Regions from separate parts of the Shewanella sedimentimangrovi genome, predicted to be linked through region 2. Evidence: predicted binding sites of a transcription regulator. Region 2 holds the regulator's gene; the other holds the start of a gene.
What was found. Region 2 encodes sigma-54, which starts transcription at its own class of promoters, with help from an activator protein. Its sites were predicted from a motif close to GTTGGCACGNNNNTNGNNT; they were not measured.
Positions count from the first base shown of each region.

Region 1: flgF (flagellar basal-body rod protein FlgF) is a predicted target of sigma-54. The motif match lies at 2,067-2,085, and genes of this name have one in related genera.

Region 1 is NZ_CP071502.1:2,792,290-2,797,682, forward strand. It holds gene flgH (flagellar basal body L-ring protein FlgH) at 1-471, opposite strand, end outside; gene flgG (flagellar basal-body rod protein FlgG) at 484-1,272, opposite strand; gene flgF (flagellar basal-body rod protein FlgF) at 1,287-2,030, opposite strand; gene flgE (flagellar hook protein FlgE) at 2,199-3,584, opposite strand; gene flgD (flagellar hook assembly protein FlgD) at 3,639-4,385, opposite strand; gene flgC (flagellar basal body rod protein FlgC) at 4,413-4,829, opposite strand; gene flgB (flagellar basal body rod protein FlgB) at 4,832-5,230, opposite strand; gene JYB85_RS12210 (CheR family methyltransferase) at 5,382-5,393, opposite strand, start outside.
Region 2 is NZ_CP071502.1:3,526,195-3,531,587, reverse strand. It holds gene rapZ (RNase adapter RapZ) at 1-394, opposite strand, end outside; gene ptsN (PTS IIA-like nitrogen regulatory protein PtsN) at 391-834, opposite strand; gene hpf (ribosome hibernation promoting factor) at 838-1,125, opposite strand; gene JYB85_RS15750 (RNA polymerase factor sigma-54) at 1,155-2,636, opposite strand; gene lptB (LPS export ABC transporter ATP-binding protein) at 2,750-3,481, opposite strand; gene lptA (lipopolysaccharide transport periplasmic protein LptA) at 3,478-4,032, opposite strand; gene lptC (LPS export ABC transporter periplasmic protein LptC) at 4,019-4,579, opposite strand; gene kdsC (3-deoxy-manno-octulosonate-8-phosphatase KdsC) at 4,576-5,124, opposite strand; gene JYB85_RS15725 (KpsF/GutQ family sugar-phosphate isomerase) at 5,124-5,393, opposite strand, start outside.

The DNA of each region.
Region 1 (5,393 bases), 730 kb from region 2:
CTCGCCGCGGATCACCAGGTTGCCGTTATTGAGCACCTGCATCACATTGGCGGAGATATTGCCCTTGAGGCTGTTGCTTTGATCGGCACCCGCTTCACGGCTGGTGTCGGCACTGTCACTGGCACCAAAATCCAAAGGAATACCGTTGATGGTGGCGTTTTTGCCGCCGGCGTACAGCGGGTTCACCGAGATGTCCGAACTCTTTTTAATCTCGTTGTTGGCGCTTTTCTTGGCTTGGGTCGATTCGGTCAACACCACAGTGATGATGTCGCCCACCCTGTGGGCACGAATGTCTGAATACAGGCTGGCAGCCTGGGCATCCTGGTAAATGGAACCGGTCGGCTCCAGCTGGGTCAGTGGCGGCTCCGGATACACGGGCGCATAGAAAGGATCGTCCGGGATCGGTTTCTGTTCCGTGCTGGCACAACCGCTAAGCAGCACAACAGCAACCAAAATCAGGTACTTAACCATGATGCAGACTCCTCAGAGGTTCTGGTTCACGTAGGACAGCATTTGATCCACGGCGGAAATCACTTTTGAGTTCATCTCGTAAATCCGCTGGCTTTCGATCAGATTCACCAGTTCCTCGGTCACGTTGACGTTGGAGGTTTCCAGTGCCCCCTGGCGAATGGCGCCCATGCCATCCAGCGATGCAGTCCCCTGAATGGGAGTACCGCTGGCGCCGGTTTCCAGGTACAGGTTCTGGCCCATGGGGTCGAGGCCCGAGGGGTTGATAAAATCAGACATGGTCAGCTGACCCACCACCTGGTTTTCGGCGGTGCCCGGTGTCTTCACCGACACCTCGCCCTCCTGGGACACGGTAATGCTGATGGCATCATCCGGGATGGTGATGGCCGGTTGCAGCACATAACCTGAACCCGAGGTCACTATCTGTCCGGCATCATCCAGGGTGAACTGACCGTTGCGGGTATAGGCCGTGGTGCCGTCGGGCATTTGCACCTCGAAGAACCCCGGACCTTCAATCATCAGGTCCAGCGAGTTGTCCGTGGTCAACATATTGCCCTGGGTAAACATTTTCTGGGTCGATACCACCTTGGTACCGGCACCTATGTTCAAACCGTTGGGCAGCTTGTTGTTGGAGGCACTGATGCCACCGGCCTGGTTAACCGTTTGATAGAGCAGGTCCTCAAAAACGGCACGGCTCTTCTTGTAACCAACGGTACTGGCGTTAGCCACGTTGTTGGATATCACGGCGATATCGGTTTGCTGGGCATCTAAGCCAGTTTTACTGATCCATAACGCGGGATGCATAATCCAATCTCCTGTTAGCTAATGCGCATCAGGGCCGCGGAAGCCTTGTCGTTCTCTTCCGCGGTCTTCATCATTTTTACCTGCATCTCAAACTGACGTTGAATATCAATCAGAGACACCATTTCATGTACTGCGTTGACGTTGCTGCCTTCAACGGCCCGGCTTTCCAGAGTCACCTCGGGAGCCGCTGCGGCACTGTTACCCGAAACAAGACGGAACAGACCATCGGCGCCACGCATTAATTGGCCGTTACCGGGGTTGACCAACTTGATGCGGCCCACCTCTTCGATGACTTCGGCGGTTGCCCCCTGGGGACGGACAGTGATGGTGCCATCCTGGGCTATCTCCACCTTATCGATGGGCAACGGCAACACTATGGGCCCCGTGTCACCCATGATGGGGTTACCGGAGGCGTTGAGCAGCTGACCGTTGGCGTCAAAACTCAGGCTGCCGGAGCGGGTATAGGCCTCACTGCCATCCTCCGCCTGCACCGCAATCCAGCCATCCCCCTTGACCGCCACGTCCAGATCCCGTCCCGTGGTTTTTAGGGGACCGGCGCTGAAATTGGCCTGGGGACTTTCGGTCATCGAAAACACCCGGGTCGGCAAACCTTCACCAAAGGCCTGCATGGCCCTGGATTGCTCCAGATCGGCCTTGAAGCCGTCGGTATTGGCGTTGGCCAAATTGTTGGCCCGCAATGCCAGCGCATTCATGTTCTGCTTGGCACCACTCATGGCTATGTAGAGAAGTTTATCCACCGGCTGCTCCGTCAAACTTTTTGCATAGCTAAAGAAAAGCAAAAGTTATGCCAAAAAATTGAGCAATGGTGTTTAATATTAAGCGAAGGAAAAGATTGGGGAATATTCCAGGTATGCCACCTGGGCGGAAAAGCGCTGCCGCCGGGGCGGCAACGCTTAGCTTGGGGATTAACGGATCTGCAGTACTGTCTGCTGCAGGGTATTGTTCACTTCCAGGGTACGGGAGTTGGCCTGGAAGTTACGCTGGGCCGAAATCAGGTCCACCAGCTCTGTGGTCAGGTCCACGTTGGATTGCTCCAGGGCCGAGGAACGAATGCTGCCGAAGGTGCCGCTGTTGGCTTCACCGGCCAGGGCCGGGCCCGAGGCCAGACTCTCTTTCCAGGAGGTGTTGCCCACCTGGGTCAGACCCTGCTCGTTGGCAAAGCGCACCAGTGCCACCCGAGCCAAAGGCACGGTCGAACCGTTGGAGTAACTGGCGTTAACCAAACCATCGGCGCCCACTTCCACGTTGGTCAGACGTCCTACCGTGGTACCGTCCTGGGTCAGTTCGGTCACCTCAAACGCCGAGGCATATTGGGTCGGATTACCATAAGTGATGGTCAAAGTTTGGGCACCATCGGCACCGGGGCCGAGCACACTTGCTCCCGACACCCCCAGGGCCTCGGTAGTGATCACCGCCGGATTACTGCCGGTGTAGGCGCCGGCGGAATCGAAGCTTATCACCGCACCGCGCCAGCCACCTGCGGTCTGGGCCAGGGTGGTATCAAGGACACCATCACCATTGAGGTCATCGGGCGCACCGTCACCATCTGAGTCGGTGTTATAGGTACCGGCGGCACCGCCCAGATCCACCTGCTGGCCATCGAGGGCATAAAAAGTTACCCAGTTGTTCACCCCGGTATAGGCACCGTTCTCAGGGCGCACAAAATAGGTGGTCAGAATATGGGGCTCACCGAGGGAGTCATATATGGTGACCGAAGTGGAGTTATTGTAACTATCCGAATCATCCGGATTAAAGGCCGCAGGGTCCTTAGCTTTCTCGCCGGCATTGAGGTTCATCTGGATACCGACGTTTTCCGTCATCACAGGACTGCCTGCGGTATCGGGGATCTGCACCGGCCTGGTGGTGGTCAAACTCACAGAAGTGGAGTTACCGTCCTTGTCTACCGGGAAGGTCTGCAGGAAGTTACCGGCGGAATCCACCATAAAGTTATTGGCGTCAACCTTGAAGGCACCGGCGCGGGTGAAGGAATAATCCTGGGAGCCGGCTGTAGAGGCGGTCACGAAGAAACCACCTCCACTGATGGCCATGTCCAACGCGTTACTGGTAAACAGCAAACTGCCCTGATGGAATTGCTGGGCCACCTGGGTGGTGGTCACACCGCCGCCCACTGTGGTCTTGCTGTTGGAGAAAATGGAGTTGGCATACACATCGGCAAACTCGGCACGGGACTCCTTGAAGCCCGTGGTGTTGACGTTGGCAATGTTGTTGGCCGTGGTATTGAGATCTTTTTGCGCCGCCGCGATACCACTGAGTGCAATATTAAAAGACATAATTCACCTCTATTAAGCTGTTCATCCCGGGCCTTGACCCGAATCCAAGTCCGGTCAGGTTTCAGAAACCGCCAGGACGTCCGCCAATTTAATGCCGCCGATACCGCGCAGGTTCAAAATTGCGCCGGTGGCCGCAGTTCCCAGAGACACACTTGATACGTGGGCATAGGTAGATACAGGCAATTCCTGGGCCTTGCCATCCACCTTGCCGCTGGCCTTGATGGTATAAGCACCATCCGGGGCCGGTTTGCCATCCTTATCCAAGCCATCCCAGGCCACTTCGACGTTGCCGCCGGCACTGCCGTCAATGGTGTAAGACTTCACCAACTGACCTTTGTCATCCTCGATACGAATCGTGATGTCCTTAATCACCTCGGGGGTGCTGACCACGCCGCGAATTTCCGGATCCGCAGCCGACAGGTAACCGGTCGAAGACGGGATCAATACCTTCTGCCCCACCAGGCCCGACGCCTGCAGCGCCTGACTGGAAGACATGACGCCGTTGAGGTTAAGTATCTCGTCGTTGAGCTTGGAGATCCCATCCACGGTCGAGAAGGACGCCATCTGGGCGATCATCTGATCGTTGTCCACAGGTTTGAACGGATCCTGCATCGACAACTGCTGACTGAGCAGGGCAAAAAAATCGTCCTGGTCCAGCTGTTGGTTTTTGTTTTCGGGCTCTGCCGGTTCTCCCTGCAGCCTGATATTGTCCAGAAACGGGTTGCCGGAACTGCTCTGAACCTGTCCACTGCTGGACTGGGTCCTGGCCGGCGTCTGACCTACTGAGTTAACGAGGCTCACTTATGACCTCCTGCGCTGTGCGTCATATTATCTTCCCATCCTGAGTGTCTGTTGCAGCATAGACTTGGCCGCATCAGCCACCTGGGCATTCATCTGGTAGGAGCGGGAGGCGGAGATCATGTCTGCCATCTCTTCCATCACATTCACATTGGGCTTGTATATGTAGCCATCGGTGTCCGCCAGGGGGTGATCCGGGGCATATTCCTTTTGCAGCGGCTTGTCGCTCTCGACAATACCGCGCACCGATACGGCGGTGGAGGCCTGCTGCTGACTGGCGGCCTTGGCCATTTCGGCCTCAAATACCGGATGTCTGGCCCTGTATGTCTGATCAACGCTGCTGGAAACAGAGTCGGCGTTGGCTATGTTACTGGCGGTGGTATTGAGCCGGACCGATTGGGCCGTCATTCCCGAGCCAGACACATTGAAGATATTAAACAAGCTCATGGTTAATCTCCTTTAATCGCCTTCTTCATGCCGTTGAACTTGCCTTCGAGAAAACCCAGGGACATCTGGTACTCGAGGGCATTCTGCATAAAGGCCGACTGCTCCTGTTGGATATCGACAGTGTTGCCATCACCCGTATCCGGCTGGTTGGGCACCCGGAACTGGATATGCTGCCGGGTCAGGGCTGCCAGATCGAAGTGGCGCTCGCTGGTTTGACTCATGCTCAAACCGCGTTGCTGGCTCTTGGCCGATTGCAGCGCAGCCTGGAAGTCCACATCCCGGGCCTTGTAATGGGGGGTATCGGCATTGGCAATGTTGCTGGAAAGCACTTCAGCACGCTCGGCGCGGATCCCCAGGGTGTACTGGTGAACTCCCAATGCCTTGTCAAAACTGATCGCCATAAAATTGCCTCCTCTGTCACTTGGACTGAGATTAAGCAACACGCGTGCCAAAAAAATATCGAAAGGAGATTTTATTCAGAAGGCGCTGACAGATACCTGCCAGCGATGAGAGGATTACTGATTAATTATTTTAAAACAGTGAGTTATTAACTCAGGTGCGTTT
Region 2 (5,393 bases):
GGTCCATCAATTGTGACAGGGGTTCAAGCAGCTTGCCCTCGAGCTTGATGGCGTCCGCCAGGGACATCTTGCTTTTGGACAGGGGGTGCAGTCTGCGGGTTTCGCTGTAGCGCTTGAGCAGCACCTTGTCGCTGGCATTGAGGAACAGGCTGATCAGCTCGGTACCTTCGGGCAGGGCGGCCAACTGTTGTTCCAACACCTTGTGCTGTTCCGGCAGGTTGCGGACATCGACACTGATGGCCACCAGTTCATTGCTGCTTTTCAGCTGGGCCAACAAGGGGCCTATCAGCGGCAGTGGCAGGTTGTCGACACAGTAATAGCCGAGGTCTTCCAAGACCCTCAGGGCAACGGATTTGCCCGAACCGGAACGCCCCGAGACTATGACCAGTTTCATCCGGTGATCACCTGATAGAGTTCACCGTCATCCTGGCTTTTGCGCAGTTGCTTGATGATCTGCTTGTCGTTGAGCTTTTCTGCCATGGCGGCGAGTGTGCTCAGGTGCTGCTGACATTGGTCCGATGGCACCAGCAGCGCAAACAGTATGTCAACCGGTTGTTTATCTATGGCGTCAAAGCTGATGGCCTCTTCACATTTGACCAGCACGGCGATCGGGGTCTCTATGCTGTTCAGGCGGCCATGGGGGATGGCAATACCATTGCCTATGCCTGTGCTTCCCATTTTTTCTCGGGCCAATAGGCTTTCGAAGATCTCTTGAGAAGAGAGGGTGGGGTACTGGGCGCTGGCGATATCGCTGATCAGTTCCAGTACCTTTTTCTTACTGCCCGGAGTGGCACAGGTGGTGCACTCCGGCCTCAGGATGGTACTCAGTTCCATCTTTTAGTGCTTAGTCAGTTTCTCTTTGTGTTTGATGACCTGACGATCCAATTTATCAATCAGAGCGTCGATGGCGGCGTACATGTCTTCATGCTCAGACGTGGCAAACACTTCACCACCATTGAGGTGCAGCTTGGCTTCTGCAATCTGCTGCATTTTTTGAACATTGAGAACAACGTGCACATTATTGATCTGTTCGAAGTGGCGTTCAAGCTTGGTAAATTTGCTCTCTACATAGTTACGCAGTGAATCTGTAATTTCGATATGGTGCCCAGTCAGATTGATTTGCATAGACACTTTCCTCCAGTATTTACAGTGAGTTATAAGCTTTTACGCTGGTTTGACGGCGGGATCAGCATTGCTTCACGGTACTTTGCAATGGTACGTCTAGCAACGTTGATTCCCTGTTCCGCCAGAAGTTCCGCCATTTTGCTGTCGCTCAATGGTTTCTTCTGATTTTCTGCAGCCACCAACTTCTTGATAAAGGCGCGGATGGCCGTAGACGAGCATTCTCCTCCGTCTTCCGTACTGACATGGCTGGAGAAGAAATATTTCAATTCGAAAATGCCCCGAGGGGTATGCATGTACTTTTGGGTGGTCACCCTGGAAATGGTGGATTCATGCATTTCCACCGCTTCGGCTATGTCGTTCAGCACCATGGGCTTCATGGCTTCTTCACCGTATTCGAAAAAGCCCTGCTGGAACTGCACTATGCAATTGGCCACCTTGAGCAGGGTGTCGTTGCGGCTTTCCAGGCTCTTGATAAACCACTTGGCTTCCTGCAGATGGCCGCGGATAAACTGGCTGTCGGCCTGACTGCGACTGGTGCGGGCCATGGCGGCGTAATGCTGATTGACGTTGAGCTTGGGCATGCAATCGGGATTGAGCTCCACCACCCAGCGGCCATTTTTCTTACTCACAGAGACGTCGGGGATAACGTACTCGTCCTTGCCGGACGTGACCTGTTCGCCCGGACGGGGATTGAGGCTCTGGATCAGCACTATGGCTTCACGCAGCTCATCTTCCTTCAGACGGGTTTTACGCATTAGGGTGCGGAAGTCCCGGGCGGCAATCAGATCCAGATGGTCGCGGATCAGTAGTTTGGCGTTTTCCAGGTGTGGTGTGTCGGCGGCAAAGTGGGCCAGCTGGATCAGCAGGCATTCACTGAGGTCCCTTGCCGCCACCCCTATGGGGTCGAAGTGTTGGATGCGCTTAAGTACGGCTTCCACTTCGTCCAGCTCCACTTCATCGTCGCCCATGGCTTCGAGTATGTCTTCCGTGGTCTGGGTCAGGTAACCGCGTTCATCTATGGCGTCTATGATGGCGGTGGCTATGGCCATGTCGGTGTCTGAGAAAGGGGTGAGGTTCTTTTGCCATTCCAGGTGTTCATAAAGACCGTCGCTGGTCTCTCCCTGGAAGGGCATATCATCATCGCGCATCATGGAGCCGCTGCCGGAAGCAGGGGCGGCGGTGAACACTTCGTCCCAGGTGGTATCCATGGGCAATTCATCGGGCATGGACTGCTGGGTCAGGGCGTCGGAGGTTTCCAGGGTGGAGCTGTCATCGTTACTGCTGGCGGTGACGGGCTCGGAGAAGTCGTCCTGCTCCCTGTGGTCTGAATCGCTGCGCTCCTGGCTGTCGAATTGGTCATCGTCCAGCTCCAACAATGGGTTGGAATCCAGCGCTTGTTGAATTTCCTGTTGCAGTTCAAGTGAAGAAAGTTGCAACAGCCTGATGGCCTGTTGCAATTGCGGCGTCATGGTCAGTTGTTGGCCCAGCTTGAGCTGGAGTGACGCTTTCATCTACTGCGGATCCTTGACTGTTATTGTTATCAGAAAGCTGTTTTCTATCAGTTTTGTGAACTGCTGGCCAGTTGCACTCTTCCTTAATGAGATAGAGATCAGGCTAAATTTAACTATAGCCTGAATTGCTCACCCAAGTACACCGCCCGCACCTGCTGATTGTCCAGAATCTCGGCAGGGGTGCCTTCGGCGATGAGGTTGCCATGGCTGACTATGTAGGCTTTTTCACAGACATCAAGGGTTTCTCTGACGTTGTGATCTGTGATTAATACGCCGAGGCCGCGGCTCTTGAGCTGCTCAATTATTTTCTTGATGTCGATGACCGAAATAGGATCGACGCCGGCGAAAGGTTCATCGAGCAGAATAAAGCGCGGATTGGCGGCCAGGGCCCGGGCGATTTCGACCCGGCGCCGTTCACCACCGGACAGGGACATGCCCATGTTGTCGCGGATATGGGTGATGTGGAACTCTTCCAACAGCTGCTCCAGTTCCTCTTCGCGCTGATCCTGGTCCAGCTCCTTGCGGGTTTGCAGTACCGCCATGATGTTGTCATACACGGACAGCTTACGGAAAATACTGGCTTCCTGGGGCAGGTAGCCTATGCCCTTGCGGGCCCGCAGGTGCATGGGGTCCAGGGTCAGATCGTCTTCGTTGATATGGATGCTGCCCTTGTCACTTTTCACCAACCCCACCACCATGTAGAAAGTGGTGGTTTTGCCGGCGCCATTGGGACCCAGCAGGCCGACCACCTGGCCGGTGCGCACGCTCAGACTGACGTCCTTGACCACGGTGCGGTTCTTGTAGCTTTTGGCCAGGTTGCTGGCCTTAAGGGTCAGTTCCGTCATTGGCGAACCGGCTCCTTATTCTGATCCTGTTCTTCGGGCTTGGGCTCCAGCTGTTCCTGGTAATTCTCGGGCTTGATGATGGTAATTACCCGCTCGTCACCCTTCTGGCTACTGTCGGCCTTCAGCTGCTGCTTTTCAATGTCATAGACGATTTTGTCGGCGCTGACCTGGCTACCTTCCTGCTCGATTTTGGCATTGCCCGTGAGCGTCATGGTGCGATTGTCCATGTTGTAGCTAATCTCATTGGCGCTGGCGCTGGCCTCGCGGCCGTCATCCAGGGTCTGACTGTAGGTGGCGGGCTGGCCCTTGGCCACCAATACCCTTTGTCCCGTGGCTTCATCTGTATAGGCACTGAGTTCCTGGGCGTTAATCTTCAGGCTGCCCTGGGTCAGCAGTACCGGCCCACCATAGACCACCCTCTTGTTCTTGATGTCGGCAAATTGGGTGGCGGCGGCAATTTTCACTTCCTGCAACAGGTCGTTGTTTTTGGCTGTGGCCATGGTGGTGCACAGGCACAGTGCCAGTGCCAGCAGGGTTTTACTTGGGTTCATAGCTTCCTTTTACCTGACTGAGCAGTTTGACTTCCTGGGCATTGAGATCGGCGTACAGACCTTGGCCGGTGACATTGAATCCGTTGCCTAAGACCAGAATTGGCCTATCCGAAGTCATTATCATAGTGTTCAAATCCAGCTCCAGATAGCTGGTGGACAGATTTTGCAGCGGTTCCTGTTGGCTGATGGCCTGGATTTGCACGTCCTGCTCCAGTACCACCTTGCCGCTGTTTTTGCTGAGCTTGCCGCGACCGGCGGACAGACGCCATTGGGCCGCACCTTCATTGGGGTAAATCAGATACACGGGCTCGGTGAATTCGGTAATGTTGCTGGCCTGGAAATGCTCCATGTAGCTGGCACTCACCTTGCTGCTGAGCTGGCCTTTGTCATTGTATTCGACACTGCGCAGCTCGGTGGCGATAAAGTCCGGTTGCAGTAAGGATGGGGTTTGCTTGCCTTCGCCCGCATTCTGTTTCGACTGCACCTGCCAGTAGAGCAGCAGCGCGGTGCCGAAGAAGGCGATAATGGCCAGGGTCACCCGGTTCATACGCTCATCCCGTGGGCGCTATCAAACTTGTCCTGGGCCATCAGCAACAGGTCGGCCAGCTCCCGCAGGGCGCCAAAACCGCCACCCTGGTAGGTGACCAGGTCCGCATGCCGTCTGACCCAGGGATGACCATCGGCAACACAGACCGACAGGCCTACCGCCTGCATGACGGGCAAGTCCACCATGTCATCGCCTATATAGGCCGTCTGTGTGGCGCTGACGCCGTAGAGCTTCAGCAGCTCCTCATAGGGTTCGAACTTGTTGTCCACGCCCTGATAAATGTGCTTGATGCCGAGCGCCTTCATGCGGTTCTCAACAATCTGTGACTTGCGGCCTGTGATCACTGCCACCTGGATACCTGCGCCGAGCAGGGCCTTGACCCCGAAGCCGTCGCGGGTGTGGAAGGTCTTGAGTTCTTCGCCCTGGTTACCCAGGTAAATTCGGCCATCGGAAAATACCCCATCCACGTCGCAAATAAGCAGTTTTATCTGTTCGGCTTTCTGCCAGTTGGTCTCTGAGACCGGGCCATAGAGTGCTTCTCTCATCAGATCACCCCGGCCTTGACCATATCCAGCATGTTGAGGGCGCCTATGGGACGCTTGTCGGCATCGACCACTATCAGGCCGTTGATGTTTTTGTCTTCCATCTGTTTCAGGGCCTGGGCCGCCAGAATGTCGGCGCTGGTGGTGATGCAGTTGCGGGTCATAACCTCGGCAATCCGGGTTTGTCTCAGGTTAATCTGGGCGTCTATCACCCTTCTGAGATCACCGTCGGTGAAGATCCCCTCCAGACGGCCGTCTTCATCGATAATGGC